2 regions of the Zunongwangia endophytica genome follow, and region 1 is predicted to be linked to the other one. Evidence: riboswitches for the same ligand, from Rfam matches in the RefSeq annotation. Region 1 holds a riboswitch; the other holds the start of a gene.
The links. A riboswitch is a leader RNA that binds a small molecule or an ion and turns the genes downstream of it on or off. The one in region 1 is predicted to bind thiamine pyrophosphate.

Region 1 (5,540 bases):
CCAAAAGTGATATTCTAAGTTGGAAGCCGTAACGAAAGCTTCTGTCATTCTAGCTCGTATTTGGGGTGTGGTTTTCTCGGCATGTTCATCACAAATCTGGATCGCTTTCGTAACCGCTTCACCAAATTCTTCTCCGGCGTAGGTATCGATCCATGCTTGGTAGGTATTTTCTCCATCTTTCTGATTTTCCAGAATGTAATCACCAACCGCTTTATAGATCCAAAAGCATGGCAGTACCGCGGCCATTGCTACTTCAAGATTATCTAAAGCAGCCGTACTTTTTAGAAAATTAATATAATGGTGGCAGGCAGGTTGTACAATTGCTTTTTCTGAAACTCCAAATTCTTTAAAATATGATTCATGCAAAGCGCTTTCCACAATAATAGCATTTTCAGCAAATTGAAGAAAAGTAAGCATATTTTGAGTATCATAAGCTCGCGCACCAATTAGTGCTAAAGCGCGTCCAAAATTTTCCAGATAAGCCGAATCCTGGCTCATATAAAACTGAAATTTCTCTAAAGGTAAACTGCCATCCATCAATTCTTCTATAAATGGCATTTTTATAATTCGGTTGTATATTGGACTTATCGTTTGCCAGGTATCTTTACTCCAACTCATTTTTGATTAGTTTTTGTGGATTATAAAAGTGATTTAATGGGCCATTACCTTCGCCGGTTTTTACATCTTTTCCGTTTTCGATAGCTTGATGTGCAAAATCCTGCCCTAATTTTATAGCATCGATTAAGTTTTCGCCTCTGGCTAAAAAGGAAGCGATAGCAGAAGATAATGTGCAGCCAGAACCATGCGTATTATTCGTATCGAATCTTTTGAATTCGTAAGAGTGAATTTCTCCATTTTCAGCAAAATAAAGCGAAGTGATTCGATCACTTTTTAAATGACCTCCCTTCATTAAAACAGATTTGCAGCCGAGTTTCATAATTTTTTCTCCTGCTTTTTTCATGTCTTCCAGCGTTTCAACTTTCATTTCAGCTAAAACCGCAGCTTCATCCATATTAGGAGTAATGACATCGGCTAATGGAAATAATTGCTCAATGATCATTTTTACGGTTTCATCCTCAATTAATTTATGCCCGCTTGTAGCAACCATTACAGGATCAAAAACCAATGCTGTTTTTGGATATTTTTGCAATGCAGCAACAATAGTTTTAACGAGTTCTGGTGTGTGTACCATTCCAATCTTTACCGCATCAGGAAAAATATCGTCAAAAATGCTATCGATTTGTTCTGAAACAGCCTGATAGGAAATAGGAAATATATTTTTTACGCCCGTTGTATTTTGTACCGGTAGTGCAGTTAATACAGAGGTTGCGTAACAACCCAATGCCGAAAATGTTTTAATATCGGCCTGAATTCCTGCGCCGCCACTACCGTCGAAACCGGCGATAGTTAAGGCTGAAGGATATTTATATGTTTTCATTTTGATGATTCTGAATTTGATTTTTTATTTCTTTTGCAGCTTCTTTAGGATCGTTAGCAGCACAAATAGCTGAAACTACAGCAATACAATCTGCACCTGCTTTAATTACTTCAGCAGCATTACTAGCATTCATGCGACCAATAGCCACTAAGGGTTTTTTAGTTAAGTTCCGAATTTTTTTAATTCCCTCGATTCCCCATTCGGTTACTGTATTGGTTTTTGTACTGGTGCTATATACCGGGCTAATACCTAAATGATTAGCAATCTTCGTTTGCTCGGTCTCTAACTGCTCTAGATATTCTATAGAATATCCAATCGCTTTATTATGATTCCAAATTTGCTGAATTTCAGAAGGCGGAGTGTCACTGTTCCCAACATGAATACCGAAAGCATCAACAGCGTTAGCAACTTCAAGATTGTCATTGATTATAAGCGGGATATTATATCTATCGGTAAGCTTTTTCAGTTTTTCAGCTTTTTTTATAAAGTCTGAAGTATTCAGATTTTTCTCTCTTAATTGAATAATATCGACACCGCCTTCAATAGCCATTTCAGCAACTTTTAATAACGAATGATGCACGGAACTTTCTTCTGAAATTACCAGATAAAGTTGATAAGGAAAATCTGGATGCATTATTCGCTAATTTTGAGAGTAGACATAAATTCTTCTTCAGTAATATTATAAAGTTTATCGAGAATATTTAATTGCAAAGTTCCCGGTCCTGCTGAAGTTTTAGCAGCAAGTTCGCCACAAACTCCCAATAAAGCCATTGCGGCTAAGGTTGCTTCAAATTTATCCTCAACTACCGCGGCAAATGCTGCTGTGATCGCTGAAGCCGAACAGCCAAGTCCCGTAACTTTAGCCATAAGAGAATCGCCATTATTCAGCATCATTATTTTATTTCCGTCGATAATAATATCAGTTTCCCCAGAGATGCAAACCACGCTATCGTATTCAGTATTAAGCGCATTGGCAGCTTCGATAGCTTCGCTACTTGCTGCAGTGCTGTCTACGCCTTTGGTTTTTAGATCAGATGCCTTCGCCAGAGCCATGATTTCTGAAGCATTTCCTCTAATTATTTTTGGTTTTAACTGAAGTAGCTCGGTAAGGATATCATTTCTGTAAGGCGTTGCGCCGGCACCCACCGGATCTAAAATCCATGGTTTACCGAGTTCGTTAGCTTTTTTCGCTGCCTTAATCATGCTTAAGCTCCAATATTCATCTAGCGTACCAATATTGACCACCAAAGCCTGGCAGATGTTAACCATATCTTCTACTTCAGACTGGGCATGTGACATTATTGGTGAAGCTCCTGCAGCTAATAAGGCATTGGCCGTATTATTCATTACCACATAATTGGTAATATTGTGTATTAGAGGCACCGATTTTTTTACATGTTGAATATGTTGCCATAATAAATTTTCCATCATCATAAATTTTTGAGGCTTCAGGGAAAATTCTGGCACAAAGGTAGAGAGCTGATCTATTTTGGATCAGTAAACTTTTCCCTACGACGATTTTAGCGCATCAGGTTCAAAGGGACTATCTCAATTCTTAACAGAATACCCCTAAAGCACCGTAAAAGTAGGGTAAAAATGAAGGCTGAGAAAATTTTTAAATAGCTAAAGTTTTTAAGACTTAATTTTCTATTCAAATGTTTCTACCTGAAACATTAATTATTCTATATTTAGCGTGAATATTTATTTAAACTGAATATTTCGAGGTTGTACTTCAATATTTGAAGTTTCATTGTACGTTCTATTCTTACTAAATTTCATTATATGAAAGCTTTTAAAAATTTCAACAAAGCAGTTCTCTTTTTATTACTATTTGCTTCTTACGCTATGGTGGGACAACGCCAATTTGGTGCTGCGACGCTCTATACAGTTCGGGAAGAAATGAAGAAATCACCAGAGGAAACCATCAACGAAGTTGCAGATATTGGTTATTTATATATTGAAGCAGCCGGTTATAGTGACGGACTGTTTTATGGATTGAAGCCTAAGAAATTTAAAAAATTGTTAGCTAAATACCATACCAAACCTTTGAGTTCGCATCAGGGTGGCGTTACTATGGAAAATGTAGATCAAATGATAGCCGACGTTAAAAAAGCCGGCTTTCAATATTTTGTGATTCCTGTTCCGCCATTAGATAATTTTACTTTTGGAGGTAAAATGGGAATGGAAAATGACCTGGATCTTTTGGTTGAAACCTTTAATACTATAGGTGAAAAATGTAAGAAAGCCGGAATAGAATTATTGTATCATAATCACGATTTTGAGTTTAAAGAAAATGAAAACGGAATAGTACCGATAGAATATTTCTTAGAGAATACAGATCCAGATTTGGTGAATTTTCAGATGGATTTATATTGGGTAACAAAAGCGGGTGCCGATCCTGTTGCTTATTTCGAAAAATATCCAGGAAGGTTTAAATTATGGCATGTAAAAGATATGGATGAAGCGGGTAATTTTACTCCGGTAGGTGAAGGCACTATAGATTTTGAGAGAATATTAGACAAAAGAAAGGAATCTGGAATGAAATATTATATTGTAGAACAAGATAATACATTCGATTTAGAACCTTTAGAAGCCATTAAAATTAGCCATGAAAATCTTCGCGATTTTGGCTTTCACAAAGTGAAATTTAAAAAATAGGATTTTAAAAAAATATAAATAAAAAGCCCTCTGATATTCTCAGAGGGCTTTTTATTTATAAATTGCTTGAGAGTAGGAGTTTACTATTAAGCAATACATTTTTTGCAGCGATCATTTTCAAAGTCAAAAAAGGTATAGCAAATCTCTTTAAAATCATCATAGATCTCACAAATTGTATTTTCTATAAATTGGCTGAAATTTTTTAATTCTGAATTTTCTTCGGAATTTAATAATTCATCAGATAGCAGTACGTAGGTTTTACTTTCTACTGAATTTTTAAGCAAATGATGAGCCTCAATCACTGTTTGTCCATATAACTTTTCAAACTTGCCTATATTGTATTGAGCGAGTGGCCCATAATGGGCAATCATTTTTAGAGATAGATCGATATTTAACTGAAATTCTTCTTCTAGAAACCCAATTTCTTGGTTAAATACTTCTTTCATAAGACAAAATTGGTTTAAAATTTCTTTTGCTGAAATACGCTCACCGTATTTAAAAAAGAGAACAGCATCACCTTCAATTTCCGAAATTTGAAGATCTAAGGTGTTACTTTTAATAATCGCGTTTAGTAATTTTGAAATTATAACTTTTCCGGTTTCAAAATCTGTAGTTTCAACAAAGCGACTAAAACCACTAATATCAGGAATAATTATTGTTCCTTTTAAAACTTTAGACTGGTATCCAATAGGATTTATAAGGTAAGGAAGTTGTGTAATTGTTCTTTTCATGGCCGATTTTCGATAGACAGTTTAATAATCCATAAACTATTTCTTTTGGTCTTTACTAATCGCACATGCTTACAGTGATTGAGGTGAATAACACTAATATTTGTACATTTGCTTTACAAAAGTTAGTTAGAATTTATAAGTAAGTAATAAAGATCTTGTTAGTATTGATTTTATGGGACAATTATTAGAAAAAAAGGCTTGTGAGAGTAGGTTAGGAGCAATAGATGATGCGCTCTACGCGATTGGTGGGAAATGGAAATTAAAGATAATTATAGCTCTAAAAGAAGGCAATAAGCGATTTAATGAGTTACAGCGTGCCTTGAATATTTCTGCTAGAATGCTATCCAGAGAATTAAAAGATTTGGAATTGAACGGATTTGTAGAACGCAAAGTCTATACGGAAACGCCAATAGTCATTGAATACGAATTAACAGAGTACAGTAATTCTCTTTCAGAAATTTTAGAAGCCCTAAGCTCGTGGGGAAAAAAGCATCGTCAAAAACTAATTGATGAACGCTCTTGATTTTACTGAATTATCATATTTCCGAAAATGATTTCAATAGAATAAAATAAAACGTAAAAAGTACCGTTATTATATAGAGAAATTCATATTGCTGAATTTTTCATTATTGATTAACCACAATTAGCCTAATCAAACGTGGATTTACAAAGCCTTTCGATAAGAAAGGCTTTTTTTTGCCTAGTTTTTGGCT
Region 2 (5,540 bases), 2.7 Mb from region 1:
AAATAAACTTCGCTTCCTTTTTTCTTAAACTCTTCCGATTTTTCTTCCATTCCTTTGATAATGGCTTCTTCGCTGTCGAGTCCGTTTTCCTTGGCGTAATTCCGCACATCTTGTGTAATTTTCATCGAGCAGAAATTAGGACCACACATCGAACAGAAATGAGCCACTTTTGCATTATCTGAAGGTAAGGTCTCATCGTGATACGCTCTGGCAGTATCTGGATCTAGCGCTAAATTGAATTGATCTTCCCAACGGAATTCGAATCTTGCTTTACTCATCGCATCATCACGATGTTGCGCTCCCGGATGTCCTTTCGCTAAATCTGCGGCATGGGCAGCAATTTTATATGTAATTACACCTTCTTTTACATCTTCTTTATTAGGTAAGCCTAAATGTTCTTTTGGTGTTACGTAACACAACATCGCGCAACCGTACCAACCAATCATTGCAGCGCCAATTCCACTGGTAATATGGTCGTAACCCGGCGCAATATCTGTGGTTAATGGTCCAAGTGTGTAAAATGGAGCTTCGCCACATTCTTCCAACTGCTTATCCATATTTTCTTTAATCATATGCATTGGGATATGCCCTGGACCTTCGATAAAGCATTGTATGTCGTGCTTCCAAGCGATTTTGGTTAGTTCGCCAAGGGTTTCTAATTCGGCAAACTGTGCATAATCATTTGCATCTGCAATACTACCGGGACGTAATCCATCGCCGAGAGAGAAAGCGACATCGTAGGCTTTCGTGATTTCACAAATATCCTCAAAGTGCGTATATAAAAAACTTTCTTGATGATGCGCTAAACACCATTTTGCCATAATTGATCCTCCTCGAGAAACGATTCCTGTAACTCGTTTTGCGGTATGTGGTATATATTTTAAACGAACCCCGGCGTGAATGGTAAAATAATCTACCCCTTGTTCTGCTTGTTCAATTAAGGTATCTCTAAAAATTTCCCAGGTAAGATTTTCTGCTTTTCCGTTTACTTTTTCTAAGGCCTGGTAAATAGGAACCGTACCAATAGGCACGGGAGAATTCCGAAGAATCCATTCTCGGGTTTCATGAATGTTTTTTCCGGTAGAAAGATCCATTATGGTATCGGCTCCCCAACGGCAAGCCCAAACTGCTTTTTCTACTTCTTCTTCAATAGAAGAACTTACGGCAGAATTCCCAATATTGGCATTGATTTTCACCAGGAAATTTCGACCTACAATCATCGGTTCACTTTCAGGGTGATTAATATTACTTGGTATAATCGCACGTCCTTTAGCGACTTCTTCTCGAACAAATTCTGGTGTAATTACTTTTGGAATACTGGCTCCAAAACTTTCGCCCGGATGTTGCTGAGTAATTTGATTGATTTCCTGAAGTTTCTGATTTTCACGAATAGCAATAAATTCCATTTCAGGAGTAATTATTCCTTTACGTGCATAATGCATTTGGGTAACATTTTGTCCCGGTTTTGCTTTTAAAGGTTTCCGAATTCTTTTAAACCGAAGTTCATCTAACTTTTCATTCTCTTCTCGCTCTCTTCCATATTCTGAAGAAAGTCCACTCAATTGCTCTACATCTTCCCTACCTGAAATCCATTGCTGACGGATGGGTTTTAAACCCTGACGCACATCAATTTCAATATTGGGATCGGTAAAAGGGCCACTGGTGTCGTAGACCAAAACAGAATCGTTAGCAGTTTTGGTACCGTTAAATTTATCGACGGTATCTTCAAGGTTAATTTTTCGCATTGGGACATTTACATTTTCATGCAGTTGTCCTTTTACATAAATTTTTTCTGAATTTGGGAAAGGCGCTCTACTGATGGCTTCTTCCCTCGGTAATTGGTTAGGTTTCATGCTTTACGGGTTATAGTTGATATTTGTTAATTTGATTGCTATAATCTGTAAATCAACCACCTTGCGTAGCACGAATCACCAAGACCTTATTACCTTCTTCCAATAGCGTATGTTCCCACTTTAGTTTAGAAATAATTTCGTTGTTGATCGCAACAGCAACTCCCGAAGCTTGAATATTCAATTGCTCCAAAAGCTCAAGAAGTTTTACGGGTTCTTTAAAAGAATGATTTTGGTTGTTGACGTTTACAGTTATCATATCGTTTCGATTTTAATAGCCGTAAACCAAAGAGGATAGTCTTTGAAGAAAAGTAATATTGTATAAAATTCACCCCTATTTTAGATAAACTAGATACAAAATTTTCTAACTTTTCCCTTCGCAGATGCTAATCTGAATCAGGTTCAAAGGGTTTGTCTCAGCCAAAATCAATTGGCACCCCTAAAGTTTACTCTCTCAAAGTTAAATGAAATAATCCGAATTAAAAAAATGCTAAAGGCTTATTATTCTATTTTGAATACACTTTTAATACCTTTGCACTAAAATTTCCCGAAAAGTTTCCGAAGCAATTTTTCATAATTTCAGCTTTAAAAATTTTAGGGAAAACCAAATTATATACGGCAGACTTAAAATTTCGGTATGGCAAAAATCAGGATTACCAAACAATTTTCTTTTGAAACAGGACACGCACTTTATGGCTACGACGGTAAATGTCGCAACGTCCATGGCCATAGTTACAAACTTAGTGTAACCGTTATTGGAGAACCAATTAGCGATACTGATAATGTGAAGTACGGAATGGTAATCGATTTTGGCGACTTAAAAAAGATCGTAAAGTCAGAAATTGTAGACCAGTTTGATCATGCCACAGTTTTCAATAAAAATACACCACATATAGAACTGGCGAAAGAATTAAAAGATCGTGGTCATCACGTGATTTTAGTAGAATATCAACCCACCAGTGAAAATATGGTAATCGATTTTTCTCAAAAAATAAGCAAACACTTACCAGATCATATTAAACTACATTCGTTAAAACTTCAGGAGACTGAAACTAGTTTCGCCGAGTGGTACGCTAGCGATAATTAGGGCGTTCCCCTGTCGGGTCGGGCTATACGCTCTATCTTTTTTATTTGCATTTTAAATATGTTCTTAACATTTAGAGATGCGGACTGGCAAATAAAAAAGGATGCCGCTACTATCCCTAACGCAAAACATCTTTGTAGAAATAAGTATATTAGATTTATATTTCATCGTATGCAACTTCCTAACGGTAAAAAAGTTTACTTCTCTAGTGATAATCATTTAGGTGCTCCCACCAAAGAAGCCAGCAAAGTACGCGAAGCGATATTCGTTAAATGGCTGGATGAAATTAAAGAAGATGCAGCGGCTATTTTTTTACTAGGCGATCTATTCGATTTTTGGTTTGAATATAAACATGCTGTACCAAAAGGATTTGTTCGGGTTTTAGGGAAACTCGCTGAAATTAAAGATAGTGGGATTCCGATTTATTTTTTCGTTGGAAACCACGATTTATGGATGGAAAATTATTTTGAAGAAGAACTTAATATTCCAACTTTCCGAAAACCACAGGAGTTTGAATTCAACCAAAAGACATTCTTAATTGGTCATGGTGACGGACTTGGCCCTGGTGACAAAGGCTATAAACGCATGAAAAAAGTGTTTACCAATCCGTTTTCAAAATGGCTTTACCGATGGTTACATCCTGATATCGGCGTGCCGCTTGCGCAGTATTTTTCAGTAAAAAATAAACTGATTTCTGGAGACGATGATGCTAAATTCTTAGGAGAAGATAATGAGTGGTTGGTGCAATATTGCAAGCGAAAACTCGAAACAAAACATTACGATTACTTCCTTTTCGGCCATCGCCATTTACCAATGGAAATTAAACTGAAAGAAGATTCAAAATACATTAACACTGGCGATTGGATTAATTTCTACACCTACGCAGAATTTGATGGAAATGAATTGTATTTAAAAAAACATCCCGTTAACGGTTAATAGTTTACAGAAAAGAGCTTTCGGCTATCAATATTCAGCAAAAAAATAGACGCTAAAATCATAGAATCTTGACTCTTGATTCCTGACTGCCGAGTTCAACTCATATTCAGCATTTAAAATTCAACATCCAAACAACTAGATTATAACATCTAACAGCAAAGCGGTCTAAAATCTTATCTCTCAACTCTAACCATCAGATGCTGAAACAGTACGCCGGACGGACTGTAGTGCATAAACAGTTATCAAAAAAAATCAATCCAAAAATGATCAAAATCGATATTTTGAAAACTAATTCTACTCATCAGGATGAGATGCTGAAACAAGTTCAGCATGACGGTAATGCAGGTTTATAATTCAAAATAAATTCTTGAATCTATTTTCTTCAGTCTATATTCTAAAATCTCATATCTCAGTTCTAACTGCTAATTTCTCGAGACAAGCTCTACATAATTATGAAGTTTCATTTTAAAAATCGTTCCTTCTACCAGATCGCAGATTTCATTGAGTTCGAAAGCATTTACAACAAAATCCATTTTTTTGAGCGGAGATTTTAGTAAGATTTTACGCTCACATAATTCAGAATGAGGGCACTGCTTACAGTTTGTTTTATTATTCTTTGCTACTCTGATATTTTTGGAAAACACATTCACTTCTTCAGGAGAAAGATAAAAACCCATATCCTTAAATACGAGTTGAATTCGTTTTTCACCAGCATTAGCAATTCCGCTTTTCCACTTAAAAGAAATCCCGGTATTATTATGATAAATAATGTCGACGTCCTCCATACTTTGAGTGCATTTATCTCAAATATAAGAATATTATTTAAAATCAGTCTAAATAGTTATGAGTTTTGTTTGCTTTTGCTAAAGTCTTTAGTCAAAAGTTTACATTATTTCTTTAGCGTTTTCCTTTGAATAAGAAACATCTTTCGGGAATTTTCGTCATCCCGGACGGAGATCCGGGATCTCATTATGCTTAGGTTTTCGGTTGAAAAAATTTCAGTTGAAAAATGACGAATTTGAGTTAGCTCTAAGCCTTTTGTTTCATCTGAAATTTTTAGTATTATTCTGATGAGATACTGAAACAAGTTCAGCATGACGGTGGCGCAGGTTTACAATTCAGCATTTATATTCAAAATAATTAGAAGTGAATTGTTCTGCTTCTTGACTCATGATTCTTTTCTCCCGAATCCAAATCAAAATTCACAATTCACAATTCAAAATAAATCCTTGAATCTCTTTTCTCTAGTCTAGATTCTAAGATCTAACAGCAAGGCGATCTAAAATCTCAATTCAAGCTTCTAAACTTCTTTTAAATCCTTCAACTTCAATTGTAAAGAAACATTACCATTCCATTCATTTTCATCTACAGAATATACTGCGCTAAACGGCTTTTTATTTTGAATGCAGTCGATTTTTTTTCCGAGGTTAAAACCAATCACATTGAAGGAAGATTTATTATCCACTTGTGATACCCGGCATTTTAAATGCGCTTCTTCATTCCCTACACATTTTCCAAAACCAGAATCAGTTAAATTTCTAGACATAAAAACCGGAGACATATTGCCGGGACCAAAAGGCGCAAATTGTTTCAGGATTCTCCAGAATTTCGGTGTGATTTCATCTAATTCTATTTCAGCATCTATAGAAATTTCAGGAGTCAGTAATTTT

Region 2: another riboswitch for thiamine pyrophosphate. It lies ahead of thiS (sulfur carrier protein ThiS); the one in region 1 lies ahead of thiM (hydroxyethylthiazole kinase).

Annotation. Positions count from the first base shown of each region.
Region 1 covers NZ_JAUFPZ010000002.1:541,111-546,650, forward strand. Annotated here, with positions in the region: gene tenA (thiaminase II) at 1-618, opposite strand, end outside; gene thiD (bifunctional hydroxymethylpyrimidine kinase/phosphomethylpyrimidine kinase) at 605-1,438, opposite strand; gene thiE (thiamine phosphate synthase) at 1,425-2,072, opposite strand; gene thiM (hydroxyethylthiazole kinase) at 2,072-2,866, opposite strand; TPP riboswitch at 2,928-3,019, opposite strand; gene QWY91_RS02500 (sugar phosphate isomerase/epimerase family protein) at 3,221-4,096, shown strand; gene QWY91_RS02505 (DUF2652 domain-containing protein) at 4,183-4,827, opposite strand; gene QWY91_RS02510 (winged helix-turn-helix transcriptional regulator) at 5,000-5,350, shown strand.
Region 2 covers NZ_JAUFPZ010000002.1:3,273,402-3,278,941, reverse strand. Annotated here, with positions in the region: gene thiC (phosphomethylpyrimidine synthase ThiC) at 1-1,853, opposite strand, end outside; gene thiS (sulfur carrier protein ThiS) at 1,906-2,109, opposite strand; TPP riboswitch at 2,206-2,301, opposite strand; gene QWY91_RS14250 (6-pyruvoyl trahydropterin synthase family protein) at 2,488-2,937, shown strand; gene QWY91_RS14245 (UDP-2,3-diacylglucosamine diphosphatase) at 3,106-3,870, shown strand; gene QWY91_RS14240 (hypothetical protein) at 4,068-4,223, shown strand; gene QWY91_RS14235 (DUF6686 family protein) at 4,293-4,655, opposite strand; gene recJ (single-stranded-DNA-specific exonuclease RecJ) at 5,171-5,540, opposite strand, start outside.